3 regions of the Oikeobacillus pervagus genome follow, and region 2 is predicted to be linked to each of the others. Evidence: riboswitches for the same ligand, from Rfam matches in the RefSeq annotation. Region 2 holds a riboswitch; each other region holds the start of a gene.

The links. Region 2 has a riboswitch for thiamine pyrophosphate ahead of J2S13_RS09460 (thiamine phosphate synthase). Riboswitches for the same ligand answer to the same signal wherever they lie in the genome.
Region 1: it holds a riboswitch for thiamine pyrophosphate, as region 2 does, so the genes downstream of both, thiC (phosphomethylpyrimidine synthase ThiC) here and J2S13_RS09460 (thiamine phosphate synthase) in region 2, are expected to answer to the same signal.
Region 3: it holds a riboswitch for thiamine pyrophosphate, as region 2 does, so the genes downstream of both, thiW (energy coupling factor transporter S component ThiW) here and J2S13_RS09460 (thiamine phosphate synthase) in region 2, are expected to answer to the same signal.

Annotation. Positions count from the first base shown of each region.
Region 1 covers NZ_JAUSUC010000068.1:2,211-6,411, reverse strand. The annotation lists gene J2S13_RS15685 (globin-coupled sensor protein) at 1-713, opposite strand, end outside; TPP riboswitch at 1,096-1,212, shown strand; gene thiC (phosphomethylpyrimidine synthase ThiC) at 1,380-3,152, shown strand; gene J2S13_RS15675 (hypothetical protein) at 3,130-3,324, shown strand; gene J2S13_RS15670 (CPBP family intramembrane glutamic endopeptidase) at 3,519-4,193, shown strand.
Region 2 covers NZ_JAUSUC010000021.1:20,663-24,863, reverse strand. The annotation lists gene J2S13_RS09475 (thiazole synthase) at 1-242, opposite strand, end outside; gene thiS (sulfur carrier protein ThiS) at 247-441, opposite strand; gene thiO (glycine oxidase ThiO) at 447-1,577, opposite strand; gene J2S13_RS09460 (thiamine phosphate synthase) at 1,582-2,187, opposite strand; TPP riboswitch at 2,261-2,370, opposite strand; gene J2S13_RS09455 (hemerythrin domain-containing protein) at 2,431-2,859, opposite strand; gene narI (respiratory nitrate reductase subunit gamma) at 2,946-3,650, opposite strand; gene narJ (nitrate reductase molybdenum cofactor assembly chaperone) at 3,678-4,201, opposite strand, start outside; gene narH (nitrate reductase subunit beta) at 4,183-4,201, opposite strand, start outside.
Region 3 covers NZ_JAUSUC010000006.1:68,595-72,795, forward strand. The annotation lists gene thiE (thiamine phosphate synthase) at 1-73, opposite strand, end outside; gene thiM (hydroxyethylthiazole kinase) at 54-869, opposite strand; gene thiD (bifunctional hydroxymethylpyrimidine kinase/phosphomethylpyrimidine kinase) at 893-1,696, opposite strand; gene thiW (energy coupling factor transporter S component ThiW) at 1,665-2,186, opposite strand; TPP riboswitch at 2,255-2,366, opposite strand; gene J2S13_RS03830 (phosphatase PAP2 family protein) at 2,436-3,110, opposite strand; gene ku (non-homologous end joining protein Ku) at 3,162-3,998, opposite strand; gene J2S13_RS03840 (DNA ligase D) at 4,150-4,201, shown strand, end outside.

The DNA of each region.
Region 1 (4,201 bases), on a different contig from region 2:
GAATAGGCTCGGTCCATTTCTAATGTGCTTGAAAGAACCTTTTCTATTGAATCATTCGTCCGGTCTGTTAAACTAGCCAACTCTGAACTTGAAATAGCGAGTCTATGTTTTACTTCCTTCTTTACTTCGCTTTCTTTTATCTGTTGTTGAAGAATCTTTTCATTATATGCATCTAAAACTAATTGTTGTTCCAAATTTAATAGTTTCGCAATAACTTGTAATGTTTGTGTGCGATCTGTACGGTTTACCATTTTGTCTGTGATCACTTGAATCATCGTACTGTGTAGATTTTGAAAAGCTCCCATATACCATTTGGGTGCCAATCCAATATGAACATGGACATGAGCAACCCGTTCACGCTTCTTGATGTACTCTTCATTAATCTTTCCATCAAACATTTCTATAATATGGTGAGTCAAAGTCATTCGAAGTCGCTCCACTGTACTACTATCGTCAATAATCTTTTTCAAGTGTGGAATTTTTAAAATCGTCGTATAAAAGGATCTAACAATACCCTCAATATGTTCTTGAATTAAGGGTTGAACCGCCTTCGCCAATTTTAAATCCTTCTCTGTTAAATGAATCATTTCTACTTGCTGCTGTAATATTGGATCAGCAAGCTTCATTTCAATTTCTGATTCTTCCGCTTTAAGGATCCAATAGCGTTCAGATTGGTGATCTTTTTTATCCCATCTCTTAAAAAATGCTCCCATAATCATTTGCCCCCTAAATTAAAGGTGAAAAACTTTTTCATATAAGAAGGTGTTATACTTCACGGATTCAGCCCTCTATTTTTCTATCTATATATTATTTCGGCTTTTTTAATCTAAATTAAAGGCCTGTTTAATAAACGCATTTTAAACTCATCTACTTAGAAAATTATACTAAATATAGGGTTGGTTTTCCATCCTCTCTCGATCAACCTTTTAGGACATGAATTTTTCAAGCGACGACAGTTGATGTCATAATTCCAAAAGACAATCAATAGACTAGTAATAAGCATCACGCTGTCTTAATTGTAATCAATGCTTTCAATACCTTTACAAATCCTATTATTCGTGTTAGCTTGAAGATGAGTTTTACATTTACAACTTATGATTCTACTAGGGGCGTCCATTCAGTTTGGACTGAGAGAAGAGCACGTTTTAAGTTCTTTGACCCTTAGAACCTGATCTGGATTATACCAGCGTAGGGAAGTAGATAATGAACGTACATAGATCCTATGTACCTATAATTATTATCTATTCCATCGGGCTTCTTGAACAGAACCCCGATTTTTTTATGTCTAAAAATGAGTCCCTTATCCCGACTCATATAGACATCTTCATCATCTCCTATTAGCTGGTGTAACCCCAAATAAACTATTGGAGGGACATTACATGTCACAAGCAAATAACGTAAATATCGATTTCAAAAGCCAATTTCCAGCAAGTAAAAAAGTTTATGTAGAAGGATCAACTCCGGACATTCGTGTACCGATGAGAGAAATTGAACTTAATCCAACACAGACAGATTCAGGAGTTTTTGAAAATGAACCTGTAAGAGTTTATGACACAAGCGGACCTTACACAGATCCTGAATTTCAACCAGACGTACATAAAGGGTTACCAGAATTACGAAAAAATTGGATTTTGTCGCGTAACGATGTTGAGGAATACGTTGGGAGAGAAGTAAAGCCTGAAGACAACGGGAACCGAAAAGCCCAGGACACTCCTGTTCTTAAACCTGATTTCAATCACAAACCATTAAGAGCGAAAAAAGGGCAGGCTGTTACCCAAATGCATTATGCTAAAAAGGGCATCATCACACCAGAAATGGAGTTTATTGCGATACGGGAAAATCTCGATGCAGAATTTGTACGAAAAGAAGTGGCAGAAGGACGCGCGATCATCCCAGCTAACATTAACCATCCTGAAAGTGAACCGATGATTATCGGAAGTAATTTTCATGTAAAAATTAACGCAAATATTGGGAATTCTGCTGTAAGCTCCTCCATTGAAGAAGAAGTAGAGAAAATGACTTGGGCTACTCATTGGGGTGCTGATACGATTATGGATTTATCAACAGGGAAAAATATCCACACAACAAGAGAATTTATTATTCGCAATGCACCTGTACCAGTAGGAACTGTTCCTATTTATCAAGCTCTTGAAAAAGTAAATGGGATTGCTGAAGATTTAACATGGGAAGTTTACCGTGATACGTTAATCGAACAGGCAGAACAAGGGGTTGACTATTTTACAATCCATGCTGGTGTCTTATTACGTTATATTCCAATGACCATTAAACGCACGACTGGCATTGTTTCACGCGGAGGTTCTATTTTAGCACAATGGTGTCTAGCCCATCATCAAGAAAACTTCCTATACACTCACTTCGAGGAAATCTGTGAAATATTAAAGGCTTATGACATTTCTGTATCATTAGGAGATGGATTAAGACCAGGATCCATTGCCGATGCAAATGATGAAGCACAATTTGCTGAATTAGAAACGCTTGGTGAATTAACACAAATCGCTTGGAAACATGATGTTCAAGTTATGATTGAAGGACCAGGGCATGTTCCAATGCATAAAATTAAAGAAAATGTTGAGAAAGAAATGGAAATTTGTAAAGGGGCTCCTTTTTATACATTAGGACCATTAACAACAGATATCGCTCCGGGATATGATCATATTACTTCTGCGATTGGAGCAGCAATGATCGGCTGGTTTGGTACTGCAATGCTTTGCTATGTTACACCGAAAGAACATTTAGGTTTACCAAATAAAAATGATGTGCGCGAAGGAGTTATTGCTTATAAGATTGCTGCCCATGCAGCTGACTTAGCAAAAGGACATCCTGGAGCACAAAAACGTGATGATGCATTATCAAAAGCACGCTTTGAATTCAGATGGGTAGATCAATTTAATCTAGCCCTAGATCCTGACCGCGCGCGCGAATATCATGATGAAACACTTCCAGCTGAAGGAGCAAAAGTAGCGCATTTCTGTTCGATGTGTGGACCGAAATTCTGTTCAATGAGAATTTCTCATGACCTACGTAAACAAGCAACAAATGAAACAACAAACATTGATGAAAAACAAATTAAAGAAGGAATGGATCAAAAAGCTAAGGAGTTTGTTGAAAATGGATCAGCCATTTATCGATAAGCAAAAAAAAGTAGAAGCATTAAAAAGTGAAATTTCTTTTTTAAACCAAAAAATTAAAGAATTAGAAGCTGAAGTGAACTCCATTCAGCGACAATGTAATCATCAATTTCAGGAAAATGCCTTTATGCGCAAATGTATTAAATGTCATCATGCTGAAAGTTTGCATTATTAAGGGGGAACTATTCCCGTATTAAAAAGGAGATCCTATTAGGAAAAGACCAAGTCACTGTGATTTGGTCTTTTTCTTGCTCTATTTGCATACTCCTCCTTAATATCAAAGGAACATGATTGTCAACATAAAGAATCTATTGCTAAAATAAGGATAAAGCATACATTTGAAAATGCAGATAATTTTAGGAGGGTCAATTGGAGACTGAAATAAATGTAAAAAGGGAAAGTAAAGGGAGTCACATAAAAGCACTTTTTTTGTATCTGTTCATCTTTTACCTCGTCTGGGCTTTTAAAGAATTATGGCTGGTAAAGTATATATATCTATACGATGAAACTACATCCGCTTTATTGATGGCGATCATTAAGATTTTCGTTTGGATTGTACCCACATGTTTATGGATAAAATATTATTTACATATTAACCCGATTAACTACTTAAAAATGAATGTCCATGTAAAAAGAGGATTATTTTGGGGAGTCGTTCTTTCATTAATACTTGGCTTACGTTTCGCCTTTGAAGTTTATATCCTTCATCATCAAAGATTTCATTTTGATTTATCACTGACTAGTTATTTGAATGTTTTTCTTCTTTCAGGAATTACCGAAGAAATTGTATTTAGAGGATTCATTCTTCAAGAAATAGGGAAAAAAATGTCCTTCTGGAAAGCCAATCTAATCACAGCTTTCTTATTTCTTGTCATCCATTATGCCGTTTGGATGTATGATGGGATATTTTTTGATGTATGGAGTCATCTATACGTTTATCTCCTTGGTTTGATTTTTGGATTTGTCTATAAAAAAACAGGCTCATTATGGTCAGTAGTTCTATTGCATTCATTTCATAATTTATTAATTATGATCAGTTTTTAACAGTAGTA
Region 2 (4,201 bases):
CTCACAGCCTCTTCCGCTGTTTTCGCCCCTGCTGTATTCGGTAGTAATTTATATTTGGTTACATCAATTTTTTCCAAAAAATTCGGTTGTTGCGGTTCAAAGATATTCATTCTTCTCACAGCAAATGTTAAGATTTCAGTTTCTGACTTCATCACTGCCTGTTTTTGAATATCAAAGTTTTCAAATTTTCCAGTACCTAATAATAAACGAGATTGAAAAGAATAGGGTCCAATTTTTAACATATTATCATCCTCCTCCTACAAAATGAACGATCTCAATCCGATCTCCATCAGCAATAGGGGTTTTCGCATGATCACCCTTTTGGAGAATCGTTTGATTGACTTCTACAATTGAAAATTCTTTTTTCAATTGTAAATGAGTGATCACGTCCTCTATTGTTTGAATTTCACTTGAAAATGTCATTTCATTCCCATTAATCATGACCTTCAATTGATTTCACCTCCAACGAATGACCGATCGAGTGAAAACGGCTTTAATCGTTCACTCGCTTCCCTGTTTCCAGTAATATAGTCTGAAAAGAGCTTTCCGGTTATAGGTGTAAGTAAAATTCCATTTCGATAATGGCCTGTGCAAATATATAGATTTTCTAATTCAGGATGTTCGCCCATATACGGCATTCCATCACCTGTTTGTGGGCGAATTCCTGCCCATGCTCTTTCAAATGTACTTTCTTTTATTTTAGGTAACATCGCTGTTGCCTGAATAATTAATGAATGTAGACCTGCCACTGACACATGATGTTGATCACAATGGGGAGTAGAGGTTGCGCCAATTAACAAACGATTCTCTGATTTTGGAACGATATAACATCCATTTACATTGAAAAGCGTTTTACGAATTAATGGTTGGTCGCAAATAACAGAGTAACATTCACCCTTCACTGGAATCATCGGAATGGACCTACCCGTTTTTTTTAGCAATTGATTGGACCATGCCCCACTAGCAATGATTGTTTGATGTCCAAAGAGTTCGTGATGATTGGTTTTGACGCCTACGACTTTTTCATTTTGGATGATCATATCAATGGCTTCTGTTCGCTCATAAATTGAAACAGACATTTTTTTACAAGCTGTTGCAAGTGCCTTAGAAAGTTTTGGCGCTGAAACTTGACCGTCTTCAGGGATGTAGATGCCGGCCTCTACTTCTTCTGAAAGATTTGTTTCCATTTGAAGTAAATCATCCCTTTCACACCAAGTGATATGGGGATTCCGACTCGACAAAAATTGGTATTGGCGATGGATTGCCTCAAGGTCTTTGGATGAACTAGCCATTTTTAATAACCCCTCTTGTACTAGTTCAATATCAATTCCTGTTAACTCTTTTAGCTCAGCTTGTAGATTTGGGTACATTTGACGGCTTTTTTGTGCTAAAGGAAATAATGGGTGCTCTTCATCAAATTCATTTTGTGACCCAAGCATTCCTCCTGCAGCACTGGAAGCCTCCTGACCGAGCTCTCCTCTTTCCACAATGGCAATTCGATGTCCTTTTTTGGCTAAATGATAAGCGATGGAACAACCGATTACCCCGCCACCAATCACTAATATGTCATACATCATCATTTCATTCCCCTTTTCTTCCATAGAGCTGATATTGGCGAATCTTTGACTTCCAATTTGGCTCATTGAAAATACCCGACATAATGGCAATCCCACAAGCATTCGTCCGGATTACCCTTTCGACGTTTTGTGGGGTAATTCCCCCGATCGCAATGACAGGTGTATGTACATGTTGTACAATTTCCCGGAGTGATTCCACACCCCTAGCCGCAACGTTCTTTTTTGATGCGGTTGGGAAAATATGTCCAAAGAACATATAGTCTACATGATCTTCTTCCGCCTGAATTGCACTTGATAGAGAATGAATCGAGCGCCCAACGATAAGATGGGGGTAGGCTTTTTTGATTGCCGTTGCATGGCGACTATTTTCAGGCAAATGGACTCCAGCCAAACCGTAATTTACTGCGATTTCATAATGAGTGTTGATCACTAATTTCTCTTTACAAACTCCAGATTTAATCAAATATTGAACAAGTTTCATAAGCTCTTGTTCAGTAAGGCGCTTTTCCCTTATTTGAATCAAATCAACCTCTGATTGAATATCTAAAATAATCTGAACGAGACGATCAAATGGAAGGCAATCATTTGTGATTGCATGGATTTTATACAAGTGCATTCCCCCTAATTGCACGAAAAAAACCACCTTCCAACATTAGGAAAGTGGTGAAAAGGCGAGCAAAATAAGCTCTCAATTTCCACTTCCCTCCGCTGGCATCAACCAGATCAGGTTCTAAGAGTTTTAAAGTTACACTTTAATCTCAGCCTTTAAGGAAAGGCACCCCTAGTGGTCATTCATTCAATGATTAATTTCGATTTAATCTTATCACTTTTCTTCATCTTGTCAATGATGAATTCATGAATTCTCCTCCATTTTAAACACAAATCGTTCTTCATCCCGACTATGTAGCTTGTTTATGAGTAGTAATGCTTTAAATCGATCTAATATGTTTTCCGTTACTTTGTTTTTCTTTAATTCCTCACGAATTTCACGTGCGAAGGTCCGAATGATATCATGATCTCTTGTTAACATAATAATTTTATCGTGAAGTTTTGGGTTATTTTTTGTGACTTCTAAGTAAAAGCCTTCTTCTTCAGAATCTGCATGACCAATCACCCTCTGTTCCCAATGTTCAACTAACGCATCTGCTACTTCAAGTGCCTCTTTTTCTTTATGATCTTTTACCAAATTGAGTAATAAATCAGTTAAACTTTTCGCCTCCGAATATGCACCATCATGGATGGAACGATGTGCATGGAGTTGCCGTAATGATGGTCCCGACAATATGTTCACTTCCTTTCTCTCTACTATTGTTGCCGAAAAAAATAAAAGAAAGACACTATCCATCATCATAGTGTCTCAAGTCTTAGTTAATTTTTCCGTTGCATTTCAGCTGGATTCATTTTTCGATACACGATGTATTTTCGCTTTAAGTATTCAAGTGGCAAACTAAACAGATGAACGAGCCTTGTAAATGGCCAAACAGCAAACAAAAGAAAGGCCAAAAAGGTATGCAAGCGAAAGCCAAAAGGAGCATTGGCAATCAGTTCAGGTTTTGGGCGAAAAGTTAAAATCCCCCTGAACCACGGGCCAAGTGAGTCACGATAATCAAACGTACCACCAGATGTGGTGAAACCAACAGTATTGGTAAATCCAGCAAGAACGACCATCCCGAGAAGGACAAGACTGACAAAATCACTAGGTGAACTATTGACTAAAATCCGTTTAACCGACACCCTTCTCACAAATAACAAAAATCCTCCAATGACTGTCATCACTCCTGCTACACCACCAAACCAGACTGCACCAAAGTGGTAAGCTTCCTCTGAAATTCCAATCCTTTCAAACCATAGTTTTGGAATTAAAATTCCACCAACATGACCAAAGAAGACAAAGACGATTCCCCAATGGAAAAGAATACTCCCCCATTTCAGACGATCCTTTTCTAAAAATTCGCTCGATTTGGCTGACCACCCAAATTGGTCTGTATTATAACGATATATATGTCCAAGAACGAAAACAGCTAAGGCGATATAGGGAAAGATCACCCATAGAAAATAATCAAGGTAGCTCAATAACATCCCACCCTTCAAGTATTGTATTTAAGACACTTTTTCCTCCGACTTCAAACTTTCAATCGTTTCGATACAAGCCATTAATAAATCGCTATATGGACTGCCGATCGCTTGAAGTTCCAATTGCAATTGTCGAATTGCTCGAAAATGTAACTTTAATAATTTCCCTGCCGCTTTTTCCGGTGCAATCGCTGCAAATTCTAATACAAGTGGCAAATAATCTGGAAGTTCATCCGAGTATAAATCGACACCCGATTCCAAATACTGCCGTCTTAATTGAACAAGTGCGGGTCCGCGATCACATTGGTCTTGAAAGACAGAAAACGTTAAGTATAAAGTCGTTTTATCGTGAAAATCAAATGTATATACATAATTTTCACATAGTTTTTCATATAATGTAGAATGCAAATATCGGAAAAAATTTAACAATGGTTGTCGAATTTTAAGTGATTTCCATTGTTCAATCTCCCTTTCAATTTCCCCAAGGTTTCGCCACTCTTCATCTGGATATTGGAGGAACTTTGATACGAGACTAAATACCTTCTGTCTTT
Region 3 (4,201 bases), on a different contig from region 2:
ATAAGCTCTCAATTGGCATTGATTCATCGGTAACTAAATAGAGGGTTAATAAATCAGCTACATTTGTTTTCAATGATCTTGACCTCTTCTCTCCATATATCGCCTGTCATAAGTGAAATTTCATCAATAATTTTCATCCGAAAAGTAGCTGTCCCTACCGGCTTTTGCAAGAATCGATAGGCTCTCTCACCGGCTATGCTCATAACTGAAGTTCCAGCAACAGCTGCAGCAAATAGATGTTTGGTACATCCACTAAAACTACCGATTAAGGAAGTAGACATACAACCAGTCCCCGTTACTTTTGTCATCATGGGGTGTCCATTATGTATTTCGACCATACGTTCACCATCGGTTATAATATCCGTTGCTCCCGTTACGGCTATAATCGCTCCAAGCTTCTGACTTGCATGGATCGCAAGTTTAGCTGGGTCAATCTGTATGTCTCCAGCATCCACTCCTCTTGTAGAACCCTCTTCACCGATTAAAGCAGCAATTTCCGATTGATTGCCTCGAACAACGGAGACTTCTACTTGGTCTAGAAGTTCTTGCGCCCTTTTTGTTCGATATTCAGTCGCTCCCACTCCGACTGGGTCAAAAATAACCGGTATCTCTATATGATTTGCCATCTTTCCTGACAGGATCATCGATTCAAATGAAGGTTCTCCTAAAGTACCGAAGTTTAAAACTAGACTTTGGGCTAGTTTTGTCATATTGGCCGCTTCCTGTTTCGCATCCGCCATAACTGGTGACCCCCCAATGGCCAATGTCACATTGGCACAATCATTGATTGTGACATTATTCGTGATATGGTGTACGAGCGGGTGTTTGGATTGAATTGAAGAAAATAAACGTAAAATTTCGTCTTTCATAAGATCCGATCGTCTCCTTTTGTCTACTGTTGATAACCCGCTTTTTGATATAATTCATAAAAATGATGGGTTGGGCCATGTCCTTTTCCGATATCTAAACTATGGGTAATGGCCATTGAAATATATTGTTTTGCCTTTTTTACGGCAGTATATAAATCATTCTCTTTCGCTAAGTTTGCGGCAATCGCTGAAGAAAGAGTGCATCCTGTTCCATGAGTATTTTTTGTGTGAACTCTCTTTCCTTTAAACCAATGAATATTTTCACCATTAAAGAAAAGATCATGGGGTTCCCCCTCAAGATGTCCCCCTTTTAATAACACATTGGCTGCTCCTAATTCACAAATTTTTTTACAGGCTGTTACCATGTCTTCCTCTGTCTGGATTTTTATTCCTGTTAATTCCTCTGCTTCTGGAACATTTGGAGTGATGATATCTGCTAACGGAACTAGTTTTTCAATTAATGCTTTCACCGCATTTGGCAATAGAAGAGAATGCCCGCTTTTTGAAATCATCACCGGGTCTAATACAATTGGCTGAGATTTTCTTTCCTTTAAACTACTTGAAACAGTGTCAATAATTTCAACAGATGAAAGCATGCCAATTTTCACGGCATTGACTGGAAGATCATCGTAAATCGCCTCAATCTGCTGCCGAATGATATCGACATCAATATTTTGAACGCCCCTTACTTCCTTTGTATTTTGCGCTGTGACAGCTGTTATAACAGACATTCCAAATACTCCATGTGCTGAAAAGGTTTTTAAATCAGCTTGAATTCCTGCTCCTCCACCTGAATCAGAACCGGCGATAGTTAGTGCTGTTTTCATATAAAATTCCTCCTACCTGTGGTGTTTTTAAAAGAGCCTTGACTAAAACTATTCCAATGATTGCTCCACCAAGGGAACTAATGATGAAAGATGGAATAAACCCAAATAAAGCCACTTCTTTTCCGAGAAACAAAAGGGCTATAGGATAAGAGCAAATCGCCCCAATCATTCCTGTCCCAATGACTTCACCAAAAAAAGCCCAGGAAAGTTTTTTGCTATATAAAAATAGTAAACTAGCAAGCAAAGCTCCGATCATACTACCTGGAAATGCTAACAGTGAGCCTGTTCCAAATAAATTTCGCAATAATGAAGTCGTAAAGGCTTGCAACACGGCGTAACTTGGACCTAATAGAACGGCTGAAAGAATATTTACAACATGCTGGATGGGAAACACTTTAGCAAATCCAACCGGTATATAAATTAAATGACTTGTGACCGTTGTGATCGCCACGAGCAATGCGGTGATCGTTAACTTACGCGTTTGATTCAATGAATAATCCCCCAATGCCTTATGCACTGGGGGATTGGTGTTTACAAAAAACGTAAAAAAGTTTATTAAAAATCAATTTCACACTTTCCTACGCTGGTGTTAACCAGATCAGGTTCTAGGGTCAAAGAATAGTGGATTCTTACTCTCAACTGGCCATATCCAGCTCCCCCAGTGCGCGTTATTCACTTTTCCTCCATCAATATATCATACCACTTCTTTTTTTGTAAATGTTCCGCTTGAAGAGCCAATTCATCCCGACTTTTGCCTCTTTTTCTTGATAAGATGCCAAACATCTTGATATAAAAAGATAGAAATAAACAACCAAACAGCTCCTATAAAATATCCCCCAATCACATCCGTTGGATAATGAACCCCTAAATAAATTCTTGAAATCCCAATTAATAAAACCGAAAGCATTGCCAGACTGATTCCCAAAATTCTGGAAAATTTATGTTTTAGAAGTTCAAATAATAAAAATGCGATCAATCCATAAAAAACAAATGAATTCATTGAGTGTCCGCTTGGAAAGCTGTATCCACCTTGGTGTATTAAAGGGTGAATATCTGGTCGTTCCCTTTGAAAAATCTCCTTCAGAACACGATTTAGCATGACACCAGAAACAATTGTGAATATAAAAAATATACTGTACTTCCCTCTTTTATAAATCATTAACCAAATGATCACGACGATACTGCCGATGGAAATCCATTTAAAGGATCCAAAAAACGTGATCCACTCCATCCCTTTCGTTAAATTAGGGGAAATTCTTGCTTGAATAAAATCAATGACAACCTTGTCAAAATAAACAACTTCATTCCCTTTCCACATTTGAATCACGACCATAAATCCTATCGTGAAAACAATGACGGATAAGAGGAGCAAGATAAAATACCTCGCGGTTCGTTTCATTTCTTTTTCATTCATTGTTCTCATCCTATTTATGTATTGGGCAACCAGAGTCACCCATTTTTTTCATCACTGTGCTTTTTTCTTCGTAATCGTTTTTCTTCTTTTTGCCGGTTCTTTCTTTTCCGTCGACGGTTTTGTTCGATCAATGGACGCTTGTAAGGCAGCCATTAAATCGGTCACATTTGTTTTCGTTTCCTTTTCCTTGGCAGTCACTAAATTTTTTCCATGTCGTTTGGACTCAATTAATTCCATTAAATGTTTACGATATTCGTCTTCAAATTTTTCTGGTACAAATGGAGTCGTTAATTGATCAATTAAAAGAATGGCTGTGTCCAATTCTTTTTTCGTTAGTTCGTTTTCAACCGGAACATTGGGCACATCGGCTGCTTTTCTTACCTCATCAGGATAATGGATGGTCTCCATTAATAATGTATTTTCATACACACGGATCACAGCCAATTGTTCCTTTGAACGCATCATAATCTTCGCAAGTCCCACTTTTTCGGACTCATTTAAAGCGGTTCGTAACAGGGAATAGGCTTTAGACCCTCCTTCATTAGGAGACATGAAATAGCTGCGATTAAAATAGATGGGGTCAATTTCGTTTATTTTAATGAAATCAATAATCTCTACTGCTTTCTCTTCATTTTGTTTTTTTAATTCTTCCAGTTCTTGTTGGTCAATGACCACGAATTTCCCTTTTGTGATTTCATACCCTTTTACCATATCTTCACTTTTTAATTCTTCTTCACAAACAGGACATACTTTCTCATATTTAATTGGTGTATGGCATTTTTTATGAAGGGTTCGTAAAGATATATCTTTATCTTCTGTTGCTGCATGTAGTTTGATCGGAATATTCACCAAACCAAAACTGATGCTCCCTTTCCAAATGGTATGCAAATATCTCACCTCTTCCCGAATAAAAATAAGTGATTCTGAACTTATTTTGCACCAATTCAACATCGAATCATACTAATGAAGATTTGGAAATAACATTCGAAAAGAAGGGAGATAATAAGAAAAGTTTACAAAAAAAGAAAAGGGGAACCAAATGAATTTAATGTTACCGACATTAAAAATGGAATGTCCAAATGATACTAATT